Regions from separate parts of the Cytobacillus mangrovibacter genome, predicted to be linked through region 2. Evidence: riboswitches for the same ligand, from Rfam matches in the RefSeq annotation. Region 2 holds a riboswitch; the other holds the start of a gene.
What was found. A riboswitch is a leader RNA that binds a small molecule or an ion and turns the genes downstream of it on or off. The one in region 2 is predicted to bind thiamine pyrophosphate.
Positions count from the first base shown of each region.

Region 1: it holds a riboswitch for thiamine pyrophosphate, as region 2 does, so the genes downstream of both, ACFYKT_RS16330 (ABC transporter substrate-binding protein) here and tenA (thiaminase II) in region 2, are expected to answer to the same signal.

Region 1 is NZ_JBIACJ010000009.1:89,090-93,416, reverse strand. Features, by position in the region: gene ACFYKT_RS16345 (SCO family protein) at 1-199, opposite strand, end outside; gene ACFYKT_RS16340 (YkvA family protein) at 407-814, shown strand; gene ACFYKT_RS16335 (cell wall hydrolase) at 892-1,491, opposite strand; TPP riboswitch at 1,776-1,883, shown strand; gene ACFYKT_RS16330 (ABC transporter substrate-binding protein) at 1,993-2,997, shown strand; gene ACFYKT_RS16325 (thiamine-binding protein) at 3,011-3,304, shown strand; gene ACFYKT_RS16320 (ABC transporter permease) at 3,301-4,068, shown strand; gene ACFYKT_RS16315 (ABC transporter ATP-binding protein) at 4,065-4,327, shown strand, end outside.
Region 2 is NZ_JBIACJ010000001.1:113,603-117,929, reverse strand. Features, by position in the region: gene ACFYKT_RS00605 (ABC transporter permease) at 1-575, opposite strand, end outside; gene ACFYKT_RS00600 (ABC transporter ATP-binding protein) at 562-1,308, opposite strand; gene tenA (thiaminase II) at 1,326-2,015, opposite strand; TPP riboswitch at 2,105-2,194, opposite strand; TPP riboswitch at 2,269-2,375, opposite strand; gene ACFYKT_RS00590 (branched-chain amino acid aminotransferase) at 2,430-3,521, opposite strand; gene ACFYKT_RS00585 (response regulator) at 3,929-4,327, opposite strand, start outside.

The DNA.
Region 1 (4,327 bases), on a different contig from region 2:
TGAACACAAAATTAGCTAACCATGCTTTACCTATTAAATCTTCGCGGCTCACTTCTTCATTGGCTTGGTTCACAGCACTGAAATTCTGCAGCTCCCATTCATACTCTCCTTGAAAAATTGGTTTTTCGGAGCAGCTGACAAGTAAGAGCAGACATGACATAATAATGGCATACAGTTTCACTTTATTACTTGCTTTCATATGTTTTATACCCCTTCTCCCTCACTAGTTTCTCTATTCTAGAGAAATCTAAACTTTTTTCTTGAATTTTACAGTGATAGAGAGCACATATGAAATAGACTTTCATGTCAAAATAAGTACTTTTACTTGATGTAGAAATCAATTAATGTATTCGTTACGAAATGTTAATAATATCTTTAACAATTGTCTAATGGGAGGATGAACCCTATGCCGAATACAAATGAGCATGAAAAAGGTTATAAGTTGTTTGAGTCTAAAGCTAAGAAATACGCTGACAATCCTAAAGAAACTGTCGGTTTACTCAAAAAGTCTGCGCAAAAGGCAAAAAAAAATAAAACATCCTTATCAGGGGTTTGGGAGAAATTTCAACTTCTTATGGAATTAGTCAAGTCCTGGTCAAATGGGGAATACCGTGATATTTCTAAGAAAACAATTGTTTTCATGATTGCTTCCATTTTGTACTTTGTTTCACCAATTGATGTCATACCTGATTTCTTAATTGGGATCGGCATTGTTGATGATGCGGCAGTGATTACATTTGCACTTAAACAATTATCAGGTGAACTTGATAAATTCAAAGCATGGAAACTTAAACAGCCAATTCAAGCAGAGTAAAAATGTCAGCTGACTGCATCAGCCCTTAAGAGATATAAAAAAGCAGCTTCCATTCCAAAAGAATGGAGCTGCTTATATTATTTCGCGAAGCGGTGCTTGCCAATTTCTACTGTGACCGTTTTGGATCTTAACCATGTACTGCTTGTTTGGTCAGGGTTAAAGAAGAAGACAGATCCATTTCCTTTACCTTTAAGAACTAATGCCTCCATAGCTGCCTTTTTGGAACTTTTATCAGCAGGTTCATTAATAGAGCCATTATCAACTGGTTGAAATTGTCTTTTTTCGTAGATAACCCCTTTAATTGTGTCCGGAAAGCGATCATCCTTCACACGGTTCAAAATAACTTGAGCAACAGCAACCTTTCCTTCATACGGCTCACCCTTTGCTTCCGCATGAACGAGTCTCGCTAAGAGATCCTGCTCTGATTTCGTTATCGATTTAGGCAAAATAAGCTTTTCTCCAGTGTGGACCTTTTCCGTTTTTTTATGATTAATCTTCTTTAATTCTAAAACTGAAACCCCGTGCTCCATTCCGATTTCATAAAGTGAATCTCCTTTTTCCACCGTATATATGTCAACAGAATCTAATAATTCAGCATAAGTGTAATTATCATCAGAAAGAACAAAATGGAACGAGAGCATCATGAAGCCCGCAAAAATAGCTGCAAGTTTTTTCATTATATCTCCTCCTTTTTTTGAAAAGAAAAAAGCACCCAGCTTATCATTCAATAAACAAAGATGCTACGTCATCTGGCTGTGTGCCTTTAGTGTATACATAAGCGATATACATAACCTTATCATAGAATAGTAATGACCTCTACCCACAATAATATCCATAGAAATAGAGGAAAATATTAGATTTGTACTACTTTACTTAAACATTTAGCACATTTTTCTAGTCAAATGAAACATATCTGTTATAATGGGTTAGGAATAAAAAATGCTTTAGCATAATTGAATAGGCAGAATTGTAGGGGAACCATATTGGTTGAGATTTCATCTGAAAACGATGATAACCCTTAGAACCTGATCTGGTTGATACCAGCGGAGGGAACATATTCTAAAACAAATAATGTTTAGTTTATATGCGCCCAGGTTCCTGCCTAGGGCGTTTTTTATTATGCAAAATTTCCAGATAATCTGGAGAGCATAAGTATAAATCACCAGGAGGTTCAAAAGATGAAGAAATGGCTAGCCATAATTTGCTCTACCCTATTGCTCGCTGGCTGCGGCAATAACAATGATGAAGCTAAACCTGCTAAGGACGAAGGGCAGACTAAAGATGAATTGAAGAAGGTTTCGGTTGTTCTTGATTGGACACCAAATACCAATCATACAGGCCTTTATGTTGCCAAAGATAAAGGATTCTTTGAAGAAGAAGGACTGGATGTTGAAATTATTATGCCAGGTGAAGCTGGCGCGGATCAGCTTACTGCTTCTGGCAAGGCTGACTTTGGGGTAAGTTATCAAGAAAGTATTACTCAAGCACGAGTACAAGGAGTCCCTCTTGTCTCGGTAGCTGCGGTCATTCAGCATAATACATCTGGCTTTGCTTCACCAGAAGAAAAAAAGATTCTATCACCAAAAGACTTTGCTGGGAAAACATATGGGGGATGGGGTTCACCTGTTGAGCAATCTGTCTTAGACTCCTTAATGAAAATAGAAAAGGCGAATGTTGAAGATGTATCCATCGTAAACATGGGGGATGCTGACTTTTTTACAGCGGTTAAGCGAGATATTGACTTTGCATGGATTTATTATGGTTGGACAGGCATTGAAGCTGAACTCCGCGGGGAAAAGATCAATATGGTCTATTTAACGGATTATAGTAAAAAGCTTGACTATTATACACCTGTACTTGCAACAAATGAAAAGATGATTGAGAACAATCCAGAAACTGTGAAGGCTTTTGTCAAGGCTGTCTCTAAAGGATACCAGTTCACCATCGACAATCCTCAAGAAGCAGCAGACATCTTACTAAAAGCAGCACCAGACCTTGATGAAGAGCTTGTGAAAAAAAGCCAAGAGTGGCTTGCACCTTATTACCAGGATGATGCACCTAGATGGGGTGAACAAAAACTAGAAGTATGGAAGAACTATGCTGATTGGATGTTTGAAAATAATTTACTTGATAAGGAATTAGAGGCAGAAAAAGCATTCACAAATGAATTTTTACCAGAGTGAGGAGAACAAGAAAATGGCTAATGCATTAGTTAGTATTCAAATCATACCTAAAACAAAAAATGGAGAAGATGTGATTCCATATGTGGATGAAGCGATTCGTGTGATTGAAGAATCCGGTGTTAAATATGAGGTACATCCATTAGAAACAACAATGGAAGGTGAATTGACGCATCTATTACAAATCATTGCTGAAATGAATGAGAAAATGATTGCAAAAGGAAGCCGAAATGTCATTTCTCAAGTAAAGATTCTGTATCAGCCATCAGGAATTGAAATGGATCAATTGACGGAGAAATATCGTTCATGAGGAATTATTTATTAAAAGGATGGAGACCTGCATTGGTTCTCCTCCTTTTGTTCATTATTTGGGAAATGGCTGTTTCAATGGCAGAGATTCCAAATTGGCTGCTTCCCCCGCCTTCTGAGATATTTAAAGAAGCAATAGCTGGATGGGGGAATTTCGGCCCTCACCTGCAATCAACCATTCAATTATCATTACTTGGATTTGTCATCGGATCAAGCATTGGATTAATAACTGCCATCATTCTTCATCTAATCCCGTTTGTTAGAGAATCAATCTACCCTTTATTAATTTTATCTCAGAATATCCCGATCATTGTCCTTGCTCCACTATTGGTCATTTGGTTTGGATTTGGGTTATTGCCGAAGTTGATTGTTATCACACTTATTTGCTTTTTTCCGATTACTGTTGCCGCTCTTGATGGCTTTAGACAAACGCCAAATGAGCTAAAGCATTATATGATGATGGCTGGTGCTAATCGAAGACAGCTTTTTTGGAAGCTAGAGCTTCCGTATTCTTTACCTGCATTATTTTCCGGTTTAAAAATATCTGCTACATACAGTGTAATGGGAGCAGTCATCTCAGAATGGCTTGGCGCCAAATCTGGAGTGGGTGTCTATATGACACTTGCTTCTTCATCCTTTCGAACAGATCGTGTATTTGTCGCCATTCTCTTTATTATGATTATAAGCCTATTATTATTTGCACTGATTTTACTTGCTGAACGCATACTTGTCCGTTGGAAATCAAAGGAGGCTGACAACAAGTGACTTTACTATCCATCGAGAATGTTTCTAAGCGCTTCGGGCAAAACGAGGTAATCCACAATCTAAGCTTGCAGGTGAAACAAGGAGAATTTGTATCCATCCTTGGACCGTCTGGGAGTGGAAAAAGTACGATATTTAATTTAATTGGTGGGCTGTTATCTCCTGATGAAGGAACAATCCGATTACAGAATGAAAAGATTAATGGCAAGCGCGGATCAGTCAGCTATATGCCGCAGACCCCTTCATTACTGCCATGGCGGAC
Region 2 (4,327 bases):
AATGCATAGACGGTCGCAAGCTTTAATCCAGAGAAAAAAGAAGGTAAAGCCATTGGAATGTTCAGCTTAATAAATGTATGCCATCGTGTTGCACCCATCGAGCGAAGCAGCTCAATATAATCTTTATCACTAGACCTCAGTCCATCATATGTACCAACAACAATGGGGAAAAATGAGATTAATACAGTCACAGCAACCTTACTCCAGATTGTATAACCGAACCAAAGGACAAAAATGGGTGACAGCGCAATAATCGGCATCATTTGTGAAATCAGGACCGCAGGATATAACATTTTCTCCATTGTTTTTGAAAAAAACATCCAAACGGCAAGGAGTACACCGCCAATTACTGAAATCAAAAATCCGATGAAAAATTCCAGGATGGTTGCACTTAAATGTTCCAATATTAATGGCTTCCAGTTTTCCAAGATCATCATAATGACACTGGTTGGTGCAGGCAAAATAAATGAAGGAACCATCTCTTTTTTGACTAGCCATTCCAATATGATTAATAGGAATCCTGCAAAAATGATAAATAGACTATAAGTTTTAATCCATCTCTTAAACTGTTTCATTTGTAATCTTTTTCTCCAATTCATATCGCATTCCAGCCAATTCTATTGAGTGAAGCAACTCAGGAAATCTTGGACGCGGCAGCTCGACCTTGATTTCTTCCATTTTTTTATTCGGATGCAATAGGATAATTCGGTCACTTAGAAAACACGCTTCTTCTAGGTCATGGGTAATAAACAGAATCGTTTTGTTTAGCTCTTGCCAAATGGATAATAGCCAGGCCTGCATTTCTTTCTTAGTTAAAGCATCAAGGGCGCCGAAGGGCTCATCGAGCAATAGCAGATCTTTATTTGTCAAGAGAGCCCGAAGAAAAGCTGCACGCTGCCTCATGCCCCCAGACAATTGGTTTGGAAGTGCGTTCTCATATTCTGCTAAACCAACTCGTGCGAGCCAATTTACGGCTTCTGCTCTAGTTATCTCTAAATCCTTTTGAAGCTCGGCTGCAATCATAATATTGTCAATGATTGAACGCCATGGGAGCAGTAAATCCCTTTGAGGCATATAGCCAACATCCCCAAGTGAAACGAACTTGCCATTTACCAATATCTCCCCCTCATCTTGTTTAAGAAGGCCAGTTATTAATTTTAAAATTGTGCTTTTCCCGGTTCCGCTTTTGCCAATTAGAGAGACGAACTCTCCTTGATTTATTTGCATATTTAATTGTGAGATTACTTTGTTTTGCTGCTTTCTATCATTTGTGAAAGTGTAGGAAACATTTTTTAATACAAGTGTCATCTTTTCACCCGCTTACTTTAAATAGGCCAATCTTGTTTAAAATAGTTCATATCCCAGAATAAGTATTCGTATTTAGAAGTCATTTGGAAGTGCTCTTCAAGCATTGCAAGCTCACGTTCTGGCTTCCCTTCTGCTAAGTCATCCATTAGCTGTATCAGCCATTTTGCCCCTTCAGCAAATGTATCGGAGTCGTATGTATCAATCCATTTTGCATAGCGATTTGTCTCGATTTGATCACCATATTGTTTTCTCAGAAGTTTTCCAATCTCCCAATAATCCCATGCACAAGGCAGCAGACAAGCGACTACTTCGGCTAAACTGCCATTTTGAGCAACATTTAACATGTAACGCGTATAGGCTAGATTAACAGGAGTTGGCTTTGTCGCCTCCAATTCCTCACGTGAAATCCCGAATTCAGCTGCAAACTGGCGATGAAGTTCCATTTCAAAATTTAATGTTTCATGAAGAATGTGAGCAAATTTCCCCATCGTTTGCAGGTCGTGTGCTTTCAGTGCGCCTATGGCAAATAGCTTTGCATAATCGATTAAATATACATAGTCCTGTTTCATGTAGTGAATGAATTTTTCTTCGTCCAATATCCCTTTTCCTAGCTCTTGAACAAATGGATGATTATGATTTCTCTCCCAAATTGGCTGTACATTTATAAACAGCCTTTCAGTGAATTTCTTTGTTTTTACAGTCTCCATAATGTTTCCTCCTTTAAGTATTTTTTTTTCAACAAAAAAAACCGCTTTCCGAATGTGGAAAGCGGTTAAATCATTACGCAAAAAAGTCGTAATCATCTTACCTACTTCCCTACGCTAGTATGATCTAGATCAGGTTCAAAGGGTTACTTCTCAGCCATAAGGCGCCCCTAGTAGAATGCTATTTTGTTATTTTTATTTCATTGTATTAAAAAACCCACTCTTAGACGGAAGAGTGGGGTGATTGGCATACTTGTTCAACCATTTACCACTTTCCTACGCCAGCGTGAACTAGATCAGGTTCAAAGGGTTTAGAACGGCCGTTCAATCTCAGTCTTTTACAAGACACCCCTAGTGTTAATTATTTGAATTCAATTCATAGCATACCATTAAAATTTAATATTGCAAGTAAAAAATTTATTTTGTTAATACTTCATCCAGTACTTCCACACGCCAGCCAAATGGGTCTTCATGTGTGCCGTATTGAATTCCCGTTAATGTGTCATATAATTTTTTTGCAAGTTCTCCAGTTTCTCCGTTATTTATTACTAGATGCTCATTTTGCCAAAAGAATTCTCCTATTGGAGAAATGACGGCGGCTGTTCCCGTTCCAAATGCCTCTTCTAAAATTCCATCTTTATGTGCCTGATAGATTTCTTCCATAGAAATTTTTCGTTCAGAAAAAGGAATATTCCAATGTTTGATGAGCTGGATGATGGAATCACGTGTGACCCCATCCAAGATGCTTCCATTTAGAATAGGTGTGAAAACTTCTCCATTTATTTTGAAGAAAACATTCATGCTTCCTACTTCTTCAATATATTTTTTTTCTTTTCCATCTAGCCATAGGACCTGCGAGTATCCTGCATTCCCAGCCACTTCTTGTGCTTTTAAACTGCCGGCATAGTTCCCAGCTGTTTTTGCATTACCTGTTCCTCCCTGTACAGCTCGAACAAATTCTTGTTCAACAGAAATTTTTACAGGATTAATTCCTTCTTTATAATAAGCCCCAACTGGGGACAAAATGATCATAAATCGATAGCTGTGTGAAGGCGCTACGCCTAAAAACGGTTCTGTTGAGATAATAAACGGCCGTATATAAAGAGAGGTGCCTTCATATGGAGGAATCCACTCTTTTTCTATCGTAAGCAATTGTTTTAAGGCATATAAGGCAAACTCCTCATCAATTGGGGGCATGCAAAGCCTTGAATTCGAGCGATTCATTCTTTCCATATTTTTCTTCGGTCTAAATAATAAAACTTGCCCGTCCTTTGAGAGATAAGCCTTTAACCCTTCAAATACAGTTTGCCCATAATGAAAAATCATCGCAGATGGTTCTAATGTGACAGGTTGATAGGGAATAATTCGCGGATCATACCAGCCTTTTTCTGTAGAATAATCCATTACAAACATATGATCTGTAAAATGTCTTCCAAACTGAAGTTGGTCAAATGCCGGTTTTTGTTTTCCAGCTGTGGTTAAGTTGATTTCCATTTGATAGTCTCTCATCCTACTTCTTCTCCCTGTCTTTTTATTATGTAGTTCTCATGATACTATTTGCTAAAAACTATCACTCTTTTAAGCGGTGCTTGATAAAAGTGATTGATTTATTTTTACAATTATCCTCCAATTCATATACTTTGTCGAGTAGTTTTTTAAAAAATTCGGAAAAATAAAATATCGTGAATAATCTTTAATATGATTAGGTAGAAGTTGATTTCCGCTCCAGGTACGCAGCGACCCGCGGGGTGGGCGCTGAGCCTCCTCGGCGCTAAAGCACCTGTGGGGTCTCAGCTGTCCCACTACTCCCGCAGGAGTCTCGCACCTTCCGCTCCAATCAACTAGTCTTTTTTGTAAATTGATAACTAATTCAAAAACAAAAATCTTTTGGAAAAGAGCCTAAAAAAAAGAATGGTTTACTTAAACCATCCTTTCTCCTTCGATTGTGTGATTGCTTCAATTCGATTCTTGACCTCGAGCTTATCAAGTATCTGTGAAATATAGTTTCGAACAGTTCCCGTTTTGATTCGAAGTTCATCAGCAATTTCTTTCGTATTTTTCCCATCGGCAACGAGTTCAAGGACTTCTTTCTCTCGTTCAGTAAGCGGATTTTCCTCACTATACACGTCATCCATCAATTCAGGAGCATAAATGCGTCTTCCATCCATTACTGTTCGAATGGAGCTAGCTAATTCATCACTAGGGCTATCCTTTAATAAATATCCGCTCACTCCGGCTTGTAAGGCTCTTTGAAAATAACCAGACCTAGCAAAAGTTGTTAGAATAATAACTTTGCATCCAGATTCTTTCAATTC